Regions from separate parts of the Ureibacillus chungkukjangi genome, predicted to be linked through region 3. Evidence: riboswitches for the same ligand, from Rfam matches in the RefSeq annotation. Region 3 holds a riboswitch; each other region holds the start of a gene.
The links. Region 3 has a riboswitch for S-adenosylmethionine ahead of metA (homoserine O-succinyltransferase). Riboswitches for the same ligand answer to the same signal wherever they lie in the genome.
Positions count from the first base shown of each region.

Region 1: another riboswitch for S-adenosylmethionine. It lies ahead of metK (methionine adenosyltransferase); the one in region 3 lies ahead of metA (homoserine O-succinyltransferase).
Region 2: another riboswitch for S-adenosylmethionine. It lies ahead of LG296_RS14645 (methionine ABC transporter ATP-binding protein); the one in region 3 lies ahead of metA (homoserine O-succinyltransferase).

Region 1 is NZ_CP085009.1:2,816,016-2,822,213, reverse strand. It holds gene LG296_RS13890 (Dps family protein) at 10-456, shown strand; gene LG296_RS13885 (transposase) at 595-909, shown strand; gene LG296_RS13880 (NUDIX domain-containing protein) at 963-1,430, shown strand; gene LG296_RS13875 (S9 family peptidase) at 1,414-2,193, shown strand; gene pckA (phosphoenolpyruvate carboxykinase (ATP)) at 2,256-3,842, opposite strand; SAM riboswitch class I at 4,041-4,154, shown strand; gene metK (methionine adenosyltransferase) at 4,608-5,804, shown strand; gene LG296_RS13860 (hypothetical protein) at 5,877-6,198, opposite strand, start outside.
Region 2 is NZ_CP085009.1:2,946,370-2,952,567, reverse strand. It holds gene LG296_RS14670 (acyl-CoA dehydrogenase family protein) at 1-1,425, shown strand, start outside; gene LG296_RS14665 (arsenate reductase family protein) at 1,626-1,982, shown strand; gene gcvH (glycine cleavage system protein GcvH) at 2,064-2,444, shown strand; gene LG296_RS14655 (toprim domain-containing protein) at 2,594-3,037, shown strand; gene LG296_RS14650 (thioredoxin family protein) at 3,081-3,386, shown strand; SAM riboswitch class I at 3,444-3,550, shown strand; gene LG296_RS14645 (methionine ABC transporter ATP-binding protein) at 3,727-4,752, shown strand; gene LG296_RS14640 (methionine ABC transporter permease) at 4,745-5,413, shown strand; gene LG296_RS14635 (MetQ/NlpA family ABC transporter substrate-binding protein) at 5,492-6,198, shown strand, end outside.
Region 3 is NZ_CP085009.1:2,013,576-2,019,773, forward strand. It holds gene LG296_RS09990 (MFS transporter) at 1-848, opposite strand, end outside; gene LG296_RS09995 (MBL fold metallo-hydrolase) at 1,112-1,972, opposite strand; gene metA (homoserine O-succinyltransferase) at 2,488-3,426, opposite strand; SAM riboswitch class I at 3,529-3,638, opposite strand; gene LG296_RS10005 (hypothetical protein) at 3,736-4,503, opposite strand; gene LG296_RS10010 (ATP-binding protein) at 4,513-6,198, opposite strand, start outside.

The sequences.
Region 1 (6,198 bases), 800 kb from region 3:
GTGGATATTATGGCAAACAAACCATTAGTAGAACACTTAAACGATTTAGTTGCAACAACTTCAGTACTTTATACAAAGCTTCATAATTATCATTGGTATGTAAATGGACCATCCTTCTTTACATTACATGCAAAATTCGAGGAGCTTTATAATGAGGTCACATTAAATTTAGATGAAATTGCGGAACGTATTTTATCTAAGGGTGGAAAACCGGTTGCAACCTTAGCAGAGCATCTAGAGATGTCTCATATTAGAGAAGCCACTGGTACAGAAACAACTGAGGAAATGGTTGGTACAACAATTACTGACTTTAAAACGATTATGGGCTTTCTTAAAGAAGCAATGCAGCAGGCTTCAGAAGAAGGTGATGACCGTACAGAAGACATGCTAAATGCAATGGCGCAAAGCTTTGAAAAACATGTCTGGATGCTTTCGGCGTTCTTAAATGAGCGATAAGAATATAAATAATATGGCCCAAAAGATATATCTAAATACTTTTGGGTTTTTTGTTAAACTTTAAAACTTACTAATACAACTCACTTTTTTGCGGTATGAATAGTTCACTTTTTTCCGCGGCATACTGTTGAAAAGGAGTTGATTATTATCGATACTACAATTTATGTTTCTGTCGCTAATCAGTCTTACAGCTATTTGCCGCTAGGATTGCCTTGTGAATTTAAACTGCAATTAGAAGAACAGAAAGCACGTTTGTTTGAAAAGTTATTTTTACAGCTAAATTCTTTGGAATTCGATAATATTGTTCGTGCTCACTTACCATATATCCCATATCACTTGGACGAATCTAATGATGAAATTGATACAAGAATGAAAAAAATATATGCGTTAATCCATGAATTTGGTGACGAACATACGAAAAAATTTGTTGAAGAATTGCCTTATTTCCATTGATTCCAATACATCCCTTAGCTAGACTTATTAGTAAGAAGGAAGTGGCTAAAGGGATGTTTAATTTTATCGATGAAAATGGATGTAAATGTGAGCTAAGCTTTGAAAAAGGGCCTTATGAAATAGAACCGAAGCATGTTTTAGTATTGGTGTATTACGAGGGGAAATGGCTATGCACCATCAACAAAAAGCGGGGCATAGAATTTCCAGGTGGAAAAATAGAACCAGGAGAAACATTAGAAACAGCAGCAATTCGTGAGGTTTATGAAGAAACGGCAGTTCAAATTGATGATTTGAAATGGTTTGCGTATTATGTTGTTCATGATGCGCCTCCATTTTGTAAAGCAGTGTTTACAGGAAAAGTGGAAAGAATCGATGAGTTTGTCGAAGAGCATGAAACACTAGGGATGACCTGGCTTACTTCTGAGGAATTAGAGAATCATCCAAATTTAAGCTTCTATATGAAAGATGCAGGAATGAAAAAGATGTTACAGGAAGTGAAGCATCATGAAAGAAAATGGTAGTATTGAAATGATTAGAAGCTATCCATCGCCGAACCCACATGTTATCTTGCAGGAAATTGTCTATTGGTCGCAGGGGCTTCGTGTGAAAGGATTATTAGCAAAACCTAAAAAAGAAGGACAGTACGAAGCGTTACTGTATTTGCGTGGTGGTCTTCAGTCAATCGGCATGGTTCGTGCACCGAGAATAGCCCAATTTGCGAGTCAAGGCATAGTTGTCTTTGCCCCTTATTATCGTGGTAATCGAGGAGGGGAAGGGCGTGACGAGATGGCTGGAGAGGACCGTTTTGATGCAGTGAATAGCATTGAATTTCTAAAAAAGTGTGCAAATGTTAAGAAAGTACATTTATTTGGTTTCTCTCGTGGAGGCTTAATGGCTTTATGGACTGCCATTTTAAGAGATGACATCAAATCTGTTGTTACATGGGCTGGTGTTTCAGATGTTACCTCAATGTACATGGAACGTGTAGACATGAGGAGAACATTGAAACGTATTATTGGAGGCTCTCCAAATAAAGAACAGGAAAAATACGATGAACGAAATCCTCTTTTAAAGGTCGATATGATAAATGCCCCAGTTCTTATCATTCATGGTACTGATGATGAGAATGTTAGCATAGAACAAAGCTATGATTTAGAAAAAACATTAATCAAAGAAAAAAAGCAGGTAGAGACATGGTTCTCTTCAGGCTTAACTCATTACTATCCTCCACATATTAACCGACAAACAGTTAGGGCTTTAAGTGAATGGATGAAAATGAAATAAAAAAAGCGGACGTCTCTTTTTTAAGAGAAAGTCCGCTTTTATATTGTTCAATGTTATCGGAATTAAGCTATTGGTCCACCTTTTTTTAAGATATCTTCAGAAACGTTAGAGAACTTTGTGAAGTTTTCTTTAAATAGGTTAGCTAAGAAATTAGCTTTTTGATCGTATGCTTCTTTGTCAGCCCATGCAGCACGAGGATCTAACACTTCACTTGGTACACCTTCCACAGCTGTTGGAATGTGTAAGCCAAAGATTGAATCTTGTGTCGTTTCAACGTCACTAAGTTTTCCATCGATAGCAGCACGAACCATTGTGCGAGTATAAGAAAGCTTCATACGAGTACCCACACCGTATTCTCCACCAGTCCAACCAGTGTTTACTAAGAATACTTGAGAGCCGTGCTCATCAATTTTTTCACCTAACATCTCAGCGTAGCGTGTAGCTGGAAGAGGTAAGAAAGGTGAACCGAAGCAAGTAGAGAATACTGGCTCTGGAGAAGTAACTCCACGCTCTGTACCTGCTAATTTTGAAGTAAAGCCACTTAAGAAGTGGTACATCGCTTGTTCTTTTGTTAATCTACTGATTGGAGGTAACACACCAAAAGCATCAGCAGTTAAAAATACGATAGTTTTTGGATGACCTGCAACAGAAGGCATAACAATATTATCGATAAAGTTAATTGGGTAAGCAGCACGCGTATTTTCAGTTAAAGTACTATCATCGTAGTTAGGAATACGAGATTTTGAATCTACTACTACGTTTTCTAATACTGTACCAAAACGAATTGCATTATAAATTTCTGGTTCTTTTTCAGCAGAAAGGTTGATAGTTTTTGCATAGCATCCACCCTCAATGTTGAATACACCATTATCTGACCAACCATGCTCATCGTCACCGATTAGTTTGCGGTTGCTATCTGCCGATAAAGTTGTTTTACCAGTACCAGATAATCCGAAGAATAATGCAACATCTCCTGCTTCACCTACGTTTGCAGAACAGTGCATAGAGAAAATATCATTTTCAGGAAGTAGATAGTTCATAATTCCGAAGATAGATTTTTTCATTTCGCCAGCATATTCGGTACCACCGATTAAAATAATTTTCTTTTCTAATGATACGATGATAAATGTTTCAGAGGCTGTTCCATCAACTGCTGGATCTGCTTTAAAGTTTGGTGCTGATACAATTGTAAATTCAGCATTATGAATAGGTAATTCTGCTTCAGTTGGACGGATGAATAATTGATGACAGAAAAGATTATGCCATGCATATTCGTTAATAACTTGGATTTGCAGCTGAGAGTCTTTGTCAGCACCAGCATATCCTTTGAATACAAAAAGCTCATCTTTTTCTTTTAAATAGTTGACAACTTTTACATATAGATTATCAAACACTTCAGCAGAAATCGGACGGTTAACATTACCCCAGTCGATTTTATCTTTTGTGCTTTCTTCTTCTACGATATATTTATCTTTAGGAGAACGACCAGTATATTTGCCTGTTTCAGCACTTATGGCACCATCAACAGTTAATGTAGCTTCTCCACGTTCTGTAGCTTTTTCCACTAATTGTGGTACGGATAATTGAACTTTAATATTTTCGCCGTTTAATAATTCCTTCAGCTCATTAGCAATTTCTACTGAATTCATCGATTAAATACCATCCTTTTTATAGAATTCCCAAAATGGTGGGAGGTTTGATTATTTTCAAAAATTAGTATAACACATTGAATTAATTAGTCTATACTAATCCAACATTTATTTTTAAATTTTTAAACTTTAATAGAATTATTCAAAAACGATTGACAAGTGAATCTACTTTCCGTAAGATTTACTCTTGAACGGATACTCTTATCCCGAGTTGGTGGAGGGTCAAGGCCCTATGAAACCCGGCAACCTGCGTTATTCATTTAACGCGATGGTGCCAACCTGATGCAAGGGAATACCCTTGAACGATAAGAGTGAAAGGTAATGTCATGAAACCACAATTCCTTTTACTCATGTACTTAACAATGAGTGGAGGAATTTTTTTTTCTAATTAGAACAGAATGATAAGGATAGTATAGCATTTCTTTCTATTTTTATCTGAGCCTTTCTAAATCCATGTATTTGTGAAGAGATCGTCTATACATTTTAGAATGTAGTTTAAATAAGTCCTGTACTTAGTCTTTACTAAATAACTAAGATTAATTACAGTGACAACTGTTAGGCTAAAAATTGTTCCATTACTGTTTTATACATAATAATAAAACAATAATTCAAATTTTCCTAATTAAATTTTAAAAAGTGGGAAAAAATGGGCAAGTTAAAAGGTAACGGCAGGAATACCGATCTAGTAGAACGGGTTTAACATGGATAATGAGTACCGTATCAAAAACGAGAAATTATCTCGCTATAAACTTAGGAGGAAACGAAATGACAAATCGTCGACTGTTTACATCAGAAAGTGTGACAGAAGGGCACCCAGACAAAATTTGTGACCAAATTTCTGATGCAATTTTAGATGCAATTTTAAGAGAAGATCCAAATGCACGTGTAGCTTGTGAAACTACTGTAACAACAGGTTTAGTACTTGTAGCAGGTGAAATTACAACATCTACTTATGTAGATATTAAAGGTATTGTTCGCGATACAGTAGCTGAGATTGGCTACACTCGCGGAAAATATGGTTTCGATGCAGAAAACCTTGCCGTACTAGTTGCCATTGGTGAACAATCAGCAGATATAGCCTTAGGTGTTGACCAAGCTTTAGAAGCTCGTGAAGGTTCAATGACTGATGCAGATATCGAAGCAATTGGGGCAGGAGACCAAGGTTTAATGTTTGGTTTTGCATGTAATGAAACACCAGAGCTTATGCCTTTACCAATCAGCCTTGCACATCGATTAGCTCGACGCTTAACAGAGGTAAGAAAATCTGAAGAGCTTACGTACCTACGTCCAGATGGAAAAACTCAAGTAACAGTTGAGTATGATGAACAAAACAGACCAGTTCGTGTAGATACTATTGTTATCTCAACACAGCATGATGAAGAAGTAACTTTAGAACAAATTCAAGAAGATATTAAAGAAAAGGTTATTAACGTAGTGGTTCCTGAAGAATTAATTGATGCGGGTACTAAATACTTTATCAACCCAACTGGCCGTTTTGTTATCGGTGGGCCTAAAGGAGATGCCGGCTTAACTGGCCGTAAAATTATTGTTGATACTTACGGTGGTTATGCTCGTCATGGTGGCGGTGCTTTTTCGGGTAAGGATGCAACAAAAGTTGACCGCTCTGCAGCATATGCGGCAAGATATGTAGCAAAAAATATTGTAGCAGCAGGTTTAGCTGAACGTGCAGAAGTACAATTAGCTTATGCTATTGGCGTTGCTCGTCCAGTTTCTATTTCAATTGATACATTTGGAACTGGAATTGTGAAAGAAGAGCAATTAGTAGAATGGGTAAGTGAATTATTCGACTTACGTCCTGCAGGCATTATTAAAATGCTGGATTTACGTAGACCAATTTACAAGCAAACAGCAGCCTATGGACACTTTGGTCGTACGGACTTAGATGTACCTTGGGAAAATACAGATATTGCTAGCCTTTTAAAAGACAAAGCAGGTCTATAATACTAACATCAATCCTTGCAGGGGAATAGATATAAATAGGTAGAGCCTAGTTGCGCTCTACCTGTTTTCATTTCAAGGGAAATCCTGTTCTAAGGGGATGTTATAAAATTGAGTTTTGTTGTAGATATTGCTTTTTATGGAGGAGTCTACTGCACCTGTTGCTTCAAACTCAAATGAATAGCCATCGCTGAAGGTGAAGGTGTAGGTTTCTTTATCATTATAATCTTCTGGATAGACATGGCTTATGTGAGATAAATCAGACCATTCGTAAACTACTTTACTACCAAACAAAGGATTATACTCGATATAATCTTCATCTAAATAGACATAATAATTTACGCCCATAAAAAAGATAGTGAAAAATCCAAAAGCCGATAAAATCAGAACAACTATC
Region 2 (6,198 bases), 930 kb from region 3:
TTACCAATCGTATTATTCGGTAACCATGAGCAAAAATCAAAATACTTACCGAAGCTTGCTTCTGGTGAGTTGATCGCAGCATACGCTTTAACTGAACCAGGCTCAGGGTCTGATGCACTTGGTGCGAAAACGGTTGCTAAGCTAAATGAAGCTGGCACTCACTATGTACTAAACGGGGAAAAACAATGGATTACAAACGCAGGCTTTGCTGATGTATTCGTTGTTTACGCGAAAATCGATGGAGATAAATTCACTGCTTTTATCGTTGAACGCAACTACCCAGGTGTATCTGTAGGGGCAGAAGAGAAGAAAATGGGGATTAAATCTTCTTCAACTCGTACATTAATCTTAGAGGATGCTGAAGTTCCTGTTGAAAACTTACTTGGTGAAGTTGGGCGCGGTCACGTTATTGCCTTCAACATTTTAAATATTGGTCGTTATAAATTAGGTGTTGGTACAGTTGGTGGTTCAAAGCGTGCTTTAGAATTAGCGATTGCTTATACAAACCAACGTCAACAATTTAAAACACCACTTTCAAGCTTTAACCTAACAAAGGAAAAAATCGCGACGATGGCTTCTCAGCTATATGCTTCAGAATCATTGAACTATCGTACAGTTGGTTACTTCGAGGATCGTTTAAGCCAGCTTTCAGCAGAAGAGCAAAAAGATGGGAAAGCGATTGCTGGGGCAATTGCAGAGTACGCTATCGAATGTTCAATCGCGAAGGTTTTCGGTTCTGAAACTTTAGATTATATTGCAGATGAAGCAGTTCAGTTACATGGTGGATATGGTTTCATGGCAGAATATGAAGTAGAACGTATTTACCGTGATTCTCGTATTAACCGTATTTTTGAAGGTACAAACGAAATCAATCGCTTAATCGTACCAGGCACATTTATGAAAAAGGCATTAAAAGGTGAATTGCCACTACTTCAAGTTGCTCAAAAGCTACAAGAAGAACTATTAATGCTAATGCCTGAAGAAATCAGTGACGAGCCATTAGCACAAGAGAAATACTTAGTGAAAAACGCTAAGAAAATTGGTGTGTTAACTGCAGGTGTAGCAGCTCAGAGGTTTGGTGCAAAGCTAGAAGCTGAGCAAGAAGTGCTTGTTAACATTGCTAATATCGCGAACCAGCTTTATGCAATGGAGTCAGCTGTTATTCGTACAGCAAAAGCAATCGAGCGTGACGGTGTAGAGAAGTCGAAGCAAAAAATTCTTTATACTGAAATCTTCTGCCAAGAAGCCTTTGCAGAGATCGAAAAAGAAGCTAAAGAAACAATCTTAGCTTCAGTAGATGGAGATGCAGGTAAAATGACACTTTCTGCACTTCGTAAACTAACACGCAGTAACCCTTACAACCTAATCTTGAAAAAACGTGAAGCTTCACAAAAACTAATCGAAGCAGAAAAATTCATCGTATAGTACGCTTGACGGGCATCCTTAACACAGGATGCCCGTTTTTTGTGTATGGGAATTGTGTATGTACCAGGTACACACACAAATCTAAAACAATTCAAATTATTCTGAATTAAATGCGTACCAGGCACACAAACAATACAGACACAATGGTTGTCTGCTATACTTTTGTTAGGTGAAATTTAATATAGTGAAGGAGTTTCTGTATGGTACTTAAATTGATTCAATATCCGCGTTGTACGACTTGTAAGAAGGCTGAGAAATGGCTGAAGGATGAAGGGATTGCTTATGAGGCGATTCATATTGTGGAGCAGACGCCAACGAAAGCTGAGTTAAAGGCGATTTGGGAGAAAAGTGAGCTTCCTTTGAAGAAGTTCTTTAATACATCTGGCATGAAGTATAAAGAATTAGGCTTAAAGGACAAGTTAAGCTCTATGTCAGAGGATGAACAGCTAGAATTACTTGCTTCTGACGGTATGCTGATTAAAAGACCAATCGTTACAGATGGTGAAAAAGTTACTTTAGGATTTAAAGAAACTGACTTCACTGAATCTTGGAAATAAAGCATTACTCTATCTTGTTTTTAATTATAAAATATGTCAAACTTATTATGTATGAATTACATATATTTGGAGGGGTTTTGAGTGAGCACACCGAAAGATTTACGTTACTCTAAAGAACACGAATGGGTTAAAGTTGAAGATGGTAAAGTTCGCATTGGAATTACGCACTTTGCACAATCTGAGCTTGGCGATATTGTTTTCGTTGAACTACCACAGGTTGGCGACGAAGTTCAGTTAAACGCACCATTCGGTAGTGTTGAATCTGTAAAAACAGTTTCAGAACTATATGCACCAGTGTCAGGTAAGGTTGTTGAAATCAATAGTGAACTTGAAGATAGTCCAGAATTTGTAAATGAATCACCTTATGATCAGGCTTGGATGATTGTTATTGAGCCAACAGATCTTTCAGAAGTGGAAGCTTTATTAACTCCTGAGCAATATGATGAATTAATTGACGCATAATATGAATATGATATAGAAAGAAAAACGCCAGAAAATCACTGGCGTTTTTTTTACAATATAAATATAATAAGTAACCATACCTTTTATTTCACTGATATTTTTAAGACTTTCTTACAAATTCAGTGGGAAAAGACATCGGATTTCGCTTTATGAAAACCGTGCTTTTCAATCATTATCCTTATGCATATTTGAAGACGTTATTTAGCTGTGTAACTACAAATCGTGGGGTGAAGCAAATGATAGTTGATAAGTGTATAATTGTTGAAGGTCGATCGGATAAGTTAAACATCGCACCAATTTTTGCTGAGGATGTTAAAATTATTTGTACAAATGGAACAATTAGTGAGGATGCTCTCCTGGATCTTCTAGAGCCATTTGAAGAATGTAAACTCTATACGTTATTCGATGCGGATAATTCAGGTGAAAAGTTGAGAAAGCTAACGAAAAGAATCTATTCTGAGGCTGTTCATCTTTTCATACCTCGAACATATATCGAAGTGGCAAATGCGCCTAAGAAAGTTTTAGCTAATTTGTTAAGCGATGCTAAATTCTCTGTGCATAAGCAGTATTTATCTTCGACACTTGAAATGTAAATAGATGTTTTTATTACCTAAACAAAGAAGTAGGATGATGATTATGAGAGAATGGACAATTGAAAATTGGAAGCAACAAAAGGAGCAAAATGGCTTAGTTGCTTTTTATTTATATACGCCTATGTGTGGAACTTGTGCTGTTGCATCGAAAATGATGGATGTGATTGAAAATCTTTTACCAGACTTGCCGTTAGGAAAAGCCAATATTAATTTCTTAGAAAACTTAGCGATGGATTATCAAATTGAAAGTGTACCATGCTTACTAATTAGCGAAAATGGGAATGTCGAAAAATTGTATGCTTTCCAATCTGTACCATTCCTATATGATAAGTTGAAAAAAAGTAGTTGACTAGAAACAATCTAACATGGTAAAGTAACATCCATAATCTAAAACTTAATATCGTAACTCTTATAAAGAGCGGTGGAGGGAAGTGCCCTATGAAGCCCGGCAACCATCACAGTAATGTGAAAAGGTGCCAAGTCACGCGAAGTGGATACTTTGGAAGATAAGAGAACGGTAACGTAAATATATATTTACGTCCCCTTCTACTTGTCTGTGTAGAAGGGGATTTTTGTTTTTTTATAAATTACTAGATTCACATCTCACACTTGCCAAATGGGGACAATTGAAGCACTTAAACTCACTAATAAGAATACATAGTTACGATTCGCTATAAGGAGTCTCGCATATGATTGAACTAAAAGATATATCGAAAATATATAAAACAAAAAATGGAGAAATAACAGCTGTTAAAGATGTTAATTTAACCATTAACAAAGGTGAAATATACGGAATTATTGGTTATAGTGGTGCCGGTAAAAGTACGATGATTCGCTTGTTAAACGGCTTGGAGAAGCCTTCTACTGGTACGGTAGAAGTAGGTGGACATCAAATTTCATCGATTTCTGGTACAAAGCTGCGTCAAGCACGCCAAAAAATCAGTATGATCTTCCAGCATTTCAACCTTTTATGGTCTCGTACAGTTGCTGATAACATTTCTTTTCCTTTAGAGATTGCAGGTGTTTCAAAGGCTGAGCGTTCAAAAAGAGTAAAGGAATTAATCGACTTAGTTGGTTTGACAGGCAGAGAAAATGCTTACCCATCTCAGCTGTCTGGCGGTCAAAAGCAGCGCGTTGGAATTGCAAGAGCACTTGCTAATAACCCAGAAGTATTACTTTGCGATGAAGCAACAAGTGCACTAGATCCTGAAACAACGGACGCTATTTTAGAATTATTGCTTGATATAAATAAGCGTTTAGGTCTGACGATTGTTCTGATTACACATGAAATGCACGTTATTCGCAAAATCTGTCATCGCGTGGCAGTTATGGAAGCAGGACGAGTTGTAGAATCTGGCGATGTGCTTCACGTATTCCAAAATCCACAGGCTGAAATTACAAAGAATTTTGTAATGCAGGTTTCTGGAACGAAAGAATCAAAAGAATCAATCGAGCAAATTCTTGTCAATTATCCTACTGGGAAGATCGTTAAGCTAACGTTTATTGGCAACAAAACAGAGCAACCGGTAATCTCCCAAATCATTAAAGAATTTGATGTTGAAGTAAATATCGTGCACGGAAATATCACACAAACTACAAGTGGCCCATATGGAACATTAATTGTACAAATAGATGGTAAACCAAATCAGGTGGAAGAAGCATTTAAGCTTTTAGAAACAAGAGAAATCCAAGCGGAGGTGATTGACCATGTTTAATCAATTATTTCCGAATGTAGATTGGGTAAAAATGTGGGAGGCCACATACGAAACAATATATATGACGGTTATCTCAACAGGAGTAACCTTTATTCTAGGACTAGTAATAGGGATTTTACTATTCCTGACAAGCCCAAACCAAATTTGGGCAAATAAAGTGGTGAATTTTTTAACAGGATCACTTGTTAATATTTTTAGATCGATTCCATTTATCGTATTGATCATACTTTTAATTCCTTTCACGAAATTCCTTGTAGGAACAATTCGTGGAGTTGAAGCGGCTTTACCGGCATTAATTATTGGCGCAGCACCGTTTTACGCTCGCTTAGTGTTAATTGCTTTAAGAGAGATTGATAAAGGTGTAATTGAAGCAGCTCGTTCAATGGGAGCGAAAACTTCAACGATTATTTGGAAGGTATTAATACCTGAATCATTACCAGCATTACTTTCAGGTATTACAGTAACTGCTGTTGCATTAGTAGGCTATACAGCGATGGCTGGGATTATCGGTGCAGGCGGCTTAGGAAACCTGGCGTTTATTGATGGCTTCCAGCGTAGCCGTGATGATGTAGTTTTAATGGCGACAATCATAATTTTAGTAATTGTGTTTATCCTACAGTTTATTGGAGACTTTATAACAACAAAGACTGACAAACGATAATTAGATTTGTTTGGTAATTGGTGCTGACGGTTTAGCCGTTCACATATAGAGAGAAATAGAGAAAAGGAGAAAGACGACATGAAGAAATTTTTATCATTCTTATTACTATCAGTAGTCGTACTTGCATTAGCTGCATGTGGAACTGCTAAAGAGGAAGAAACAACTAATTCTACAAATGGTGCTGCAGATGAAGGCGCAACTGAAACGGCAAAATCAGATAAAATCGTGATTGGTGCATCAAATGGTTTACATGATTTAATTTTAGAGCAAGCAAAACCAATTTTAGCTGAAGAAGGTATCGAGTTAGATATCCAACCTTACCAAGATTATATAATGCCTAACCAAGATTTAGAGTCTGGTGATTTAGATGCGAACTATTTCCAACACATTCCTTATCTTGAAACGGAAATTGCTGAAAAAGGCTATGATTTTGTAAATGCTGGCGGAATTCACATTGAGCCAATGGGTATTTACTCAACAAAGTATGATTCTTTAGATGAACTACCAGAAGGTGCTACTGTTATTATTTCAAATAACCCTGCTGAAGAAGGTCGTTTCTTATCTCTTTTAGAGGCTCAAGGTCTTATCAAGTTAAAAGAGGGTGTCGACAAAGCAGCTGCAACTTTAGATGATATTGTTGAAAATCCTAAAAAATTAGTAATCGATAACAAATCAGAACCAGGAATGCTAGTGACTTATTATGAAGAAGGCGAAGGCGATGTAGTTGTTATTAACTCTAACTTCGCAATCGACGCTGGCATCAACCCTCTTAAAGATTCAATTGC
Region 3 (6,198 bases):
CCGATTTCTAGATTCGTAGTATTTGCCTCTGATAATGATTTAATGATTGTTGGAACCCAGAAGGATAGCCCATAAATTCCCGTATAACCCGCAAAGTAAAATGCAGATAGCTTCCATACAGTTAAGTCTTTTAACATTGATAGTTTTGTAGATTTATTAATCTTGCTGCTTGCAATTCTTTCAGCCTCTAATTCTTTTTCTAGCCAATTTTTCTCTTCTTCTGTTAGCCATTTTGCATCTTTTGGACGATTAGTTAAGTAAAATAGCACGATAATCCCAAGAATTAAGGCAGGAATCCCTTCTAATATAAACATCCAACGCCAGCCTGACATATTCGCCCATGAGATCGTATCAATAATCCATGTTGAAAGTGGTGCCCCAATTAAACCGCCAATTGGCAATGCTAATATCAAGATTGCCGTCGCTTTAGAGCGTTCTCGTTCTAAAAACCAATACGTAAGGTAAAGTATAATTCCAGGGAAGAAACCAGCTTCCGCCACACCTAATAGAAATCTTAAAATATATAAATGTGTCGCACTCTCAACAAATCCTGTTAAAACAACAACGATACCCCATGTCAGCATAATTCGGGCAATCCAGATACGTGCACCGACTTTATGCATAATCATGTTACTCGGTACTTCAAAGAAAAAGTAGCCAATAAAGAATATTCCCGAAAGCAGACCGAACACTTCCGCCGTTAAAGCCATCTCTGCATTCATCTCAAGTGCTGCATAGCCCATATTGACACGGTCAAGATAAGCTACGATATACAAGATTAAGATAAATGGCAGGATTCTTAAATTTCTTTTTCTTGTAGCAGACTTTATAATCGCTTCATTTGTCATTGCTTCACTCCTTTTCAAATCTATTTTTAATGCTAAATTGTGTTGAGGCTCCCTCCCTTTGATAGTCATAGAAGATAAAGGTATAAGTAATTGATATTTTGAAATAAAAAAACGAATTAAATTGGTATAAAATTACTTTTGATGAGTGTGGGTATTTTTAAATCATTCTATTACCCAGGGAGTGGTGTTATTCGTAGATTAGGGGGGATAAATTTTGGCGAGTAAATAGAAAAAAGGATGTTTTTCACATCCTTTTTAGTAAATTAGTTTTCAGTGCCATCTACATACCTTCCGTGCTTTGGTATCGCAATTTTGTCAAAATCATTTACTAATAAAGCTAAATTATCTTCTAATTGCTGCCCCTCCATCGGTAAACCATGTCCTGTGATTGCAACATTCGGCTTTAGGTCCTTAAGTTTTTTCACGGAATACCAGGCTTGCTTCCAATCCGTTGTAAAGTAACGAGGTGGACCACTAATTTCCTGGTCTTGTACAAGTACTTTAAAAAGGGATTCCTGTTTTACCGTCACAAAAGCATCCCCAGCAATTAACGCTCCATCAGATTCTCTAAAAAATGAAACGTGTCCAGGAGAATGCCCAGGTGTGTGTATCAATTGCCATTCCTTTAATATTGGCACAGAACCATCGTTTGGTAGAGGTTTTACATGCTGCCCTAAATTGATAGGCTCATTTGGAAAATAGGGAGAAATTCTTGCTACAAGCCCACCTTCAACAGTAGGGTCCGCATCCGGATAACTCTTCTGTCCTGTTAAATAAGGGATTTCTAATTCATGAGCATAGACTGGCACACCCCAATGCTCAATCAACTCGATTATTGCACCAACATGGTCAAAATGTCCGTGAGTTAAGAGAATACCATTTGGACGTGCATCCGGGCCAAAACGTTTTTCAGCTTCTTTTATAATGGTATTCACAGACTTTGGCATCCCTGCGTCGACCAATGTCCACCCTGTCGGAGAGCTTGGTTCACCAATCATACATAAATTAACTACCTGCGTTGTAAAGGAATATATATCCGGTCTTACTTCCTGTCCCTTTCCACTCGATACCGAGGTCATCGGAATATATTTGTAATCTTCACCATAATTCATCTGTTCAGACATATCTTATATTGCCTCCTTCCAATTGTATTTTTTCTTTAATCACACTTGCTATTCATCCTTAATAAAGAAATACCCAAAAATTTGTGAGTTTCCAGTCAAATAAGAGTAAATTGATTGGATGACTTGAAGAAGTGTCTTTCATGTTGGTCTTGGTTATGAAGGACACTAGCCTTCGATTACTTGATAAAACTTTATTTCATTTTCGTTATGAAAGACACTATTATTCGTTTACTTGATAAAACTGTCTTTCATCTTGCTTATGAAAGCCACTATCATTGTTTACTTAATAAAACTGTCTTTCATCTTGCTTATGAAAGACACTAATCCTTGTTCACTCGATAAAACTGTATTTCATCATGCTTATGAAAGACACTAGTCTTTGTTTACTTAATAAAAGTGTCTTTCAGCTTTGTTATGAAAGACACTTTTCTTCATTTACTTGATTAAACTGTCTATCAGCTTATATAAATTTACAAATTAAAAAGCCATGTGTCTTTTCACATGGCTCCCCTAAATTAAATATGGAATTCAATTGTATCCTCAATATAATGCCATTCGAATGGTGTTTCTTGGTATACGTAGTAGTTTAACCAATTGTAGAACAGCAGGTAGGAATGGGCACGCCAAGTGTTTTTAGGCGATTTCTTTGGATCATTATCCGGGAAGTAGTTGACCGGGATATCTACTGGGTCGCCTTTTTCCACGTCTCGAATATATTCATCTGCCAAAGTTGTTGCGTCATACTCTAAATGTCCAGTAATCATAATATGCTTCGTATCCTTGGACTGGACAATAAATGGACCGGCTTCCTCAGAATAGCTTAGTAATCGTAAATCCGGATGATTTTGAACTTCCTCTAAGGAAACAGAAGTGTGACGTGAATGTGGTGCTACATACTCATCGCTAAATCCGCGCACTAAGTCTACCGTTAAATCCGTAATAACATGAGAGTATACACCTGAGCATTTCTTTGGCAGCTCAAACTTTCCAATATTGAAATGTTTATAAAGAGCGGCCTGTGCTCCCCAACAAATATACATACATGAAGTGACATTCAGCTTAGCCCAGTCCATAATTTCAGAAATCTCTTCCCAATAGCTTACATCTTCAAAATCCATGCGTTCCACTGGAGCACCTGTAATAATCATTCCATCGAAACGGCGATGCTTGATTTCATGAAATGTCTTGTAAAATGTATCTAAATGTGATTTTGATACATTTCTTGATGCATATGTAGCGGTGTTTAAAAAGGTTACATTGGTTTGTAATGGCGTATTCCCTAATAAGCGTAATAACTGTAGCTCCGTTTTCTCTTTTTCAGGCATTAAGTTACACACCAAAATATTTAAAGGTCGAATTTGTTGCGTGCTTGCACGGTCTTCTTCCATTACGAAGATTTTCTCTTTACGTAATATTTCTCCTACAGGTAAATTCTTTTGTATATTGATAGGCATTAATATTCCCCCATTTCTTTACATGCCAAATTCACTCTATTTTGGACAATAAAAAACCTCTCATTCCAGCGTGAGAATGAGAGGGTATAATCGATACGCGCACTCTTATCTCCCAAGACAAATATGCCTTGCTGGAATTAGCACCTTTCTAACGATGTTAGAGGTTGCTGAAGCTTCATCGGGCCATTTCCCTCTGCTTCTCTTGATAAGATAGATGAAATTAAACTAATACTAACATGGATTATAAATATTTGCAATATTCGATATTTCTATTAATTTGAATTTAAAATATATAATCGAAATCACTTGCTATTTCTGAGCTAATTTATCACGCCAGGTTGATTTTTCATTTTCCCCAATGAGCTGCTCCAGTTGCTCGTCCCATTTATCCAATAATGTATTCCAAACACGTGAAGTAAACAAATCCTTCTCTACCTCATACAGCAAAAATTCGATACAGGGTACGTCATTTACCTGAACATCCTCGACTGAATCAATCGAAGTGATGAAGAGCTTGTTTTCCTCAGTGTCATCATTATCTTCATTGATGGCTTGTAGCTCTTGAATCACTAATTTATCTTCTAATGTAGGCTCATTTTGCTGAATCTGATATCGGAAAATTTGCTCCGGAAAGTCCTCAAATTCAAGCACCTCCTCAAGATCGCCATTTAAAAAACTATTATGTGTCGGGCTGTATAAAAGCTCCGTTGCGGTTTCATCCTGTTCTTCTTCAAAGACGCCATTGGCAAATTGCTTCTGCCCTTTCTCCGTTAGCTGATAAAAGGATTCAACTTTTGCAATCAATCCTGTTTTTTGCATTTTAGATAATAAATCTTCTACAAAAAGCTGCTCTACAAGGAGAATTTCACTGATTTGCTCGGCACTTTCAAATTGAGTATCCTTCAATGATAGAAACAGCATCTTCATAAGAATATCCATTTTTGTACGAACAACGGGCTTATACGTAACATTTAAAGTATGAACAGGAACACACCAAGTGTCAGCTTGGAGGATGGATGCTTTTGAATTTTTTGTAAGCTCTGACTCAAGTGATTGTTGCAAGGATTGTATTTCCATAGCTCCTCCTTATGAAATAAAGCTTTCAATTGTATTTCGATAACCCTCTTGAGATTTCACTGTATTTAACAACGTTTTATACATTTTACGAGTTTCTTCTTTTTTCGGACGGTTGACGAACATTTCTGTACTACCGATTAATACCAATAATTCTCTTGCACGAGATAAGGCAACGTTTAAGCGACGATAATCCTTGGCAAACCCAATATCCCCGTGTTTGTTGTCATTATTCCGGACCATGCTTACCAATATCACGTCCATCTCCATCCCCTGGAATTTATCGACTGAACCAGTTCGGATATGTAGATGCGGCAGACTTAGCTCCTGTTCAATAAGTCGGTTAATGCGTTTGACCTGTGCTGCATAGAAGCTAATCACTCCAACAGATTTTAATTCGTCTTGTAGGATTAGTCCTTCAGCTTTAGCTTTTGCCGTAGCCTCATTTAAATCAAGTAACATATTTCGAATAACATTGATTTCGGACTCATTTAGTAAACTAGAGCCACCCTTCATGCGCTCCTCAAAGAATTCCTGTTTGTTCGGGATGTCCACCCATAGCAGGTGTTCATTTCGATTAATGAATGAACTCTGTAATTTGTGATCGCGTAAAGCATCTGAATCAGGAAGACCACATTGTAATGAATCATTTTCATATTCATAGAATGGGGAAATTGTTTTCATGATGTTTTCATGCATACGGTATTGAATCGCCAGCATTTTCTTATTAGAAGCTGGAAGATTTTTGTATAAGCGTTCAAATAGAGATTCCTCAAGAAGCTTTTCTAATTCGCGTTTCTCCTCAAAGGTATCGCTTTCCTTAATAACCGTTTCCAGTGTTTCTTCGAAGGTATCATCACCTATTAATGGAGGAAGCTGATGATGGTCCCCAACAAGTACAACTTTTTTTCCTTTAAGCATTGGTAGTAAAAGCTCAGGAGGCGTTGCTTTTGATACCTCATCGATAATAACCACATCGAATATCGGATAGTTCTCCATAAACTCTTTATTTGCTGAAGCGACACAGGTTGTCCCAATAACATTTGCATGTTTTACATAAAGCTTACGAATCTCGTCCAAGTCATGCTCTGTTGCCTGTTCAAGCAGTGCCTTCCATTGAAGCTGCATGTTCTGTGCTACTGGCAGCATTTCGATTTTTTTATGCAATTTTTGGACTTGTTGCTTTGTTTCTTCGGATTTTTCCTTGGTTTTTTCCAATTCAAGCTCTGGATTTTGCTTAGTGATTTTTTCTAGTAGCTCACTTTCTTTTTCAAGCTGAATACCTTTTGCATTGTATTCCTTTAATTGGGCGATATACTCCTTTAAAACTGCTTCACCATTTGTAATTTGTTCTTGCACACTTTGTAGCTCTTCTTGCTTTTTCGACAGTTGAGTTTTAAGACCATCGATTTTTTCTTTGTTTTGCTCAAGCTCTATTATTTCTTTTTCCAGAACTTCACGCACAGTTTGTATCTCAGCAGCAGATGGAATGGACTCAAGTTCTTGTTTTGTAAAATCAAATGCTTGTAGCTGAGCCTTATATTGAGATTTTCTAGCTAGTAGATTTTCTTCCTTCGTTTTTAATGAAAGCATCGAGCCCTCATCAATTCCGCCCTGCTGCATCATTTGATCCACTATGTCTTCTTTTATTTTGTTGAATACCAATAGTGATTCATCGATTAAAGCACGATAACGAAG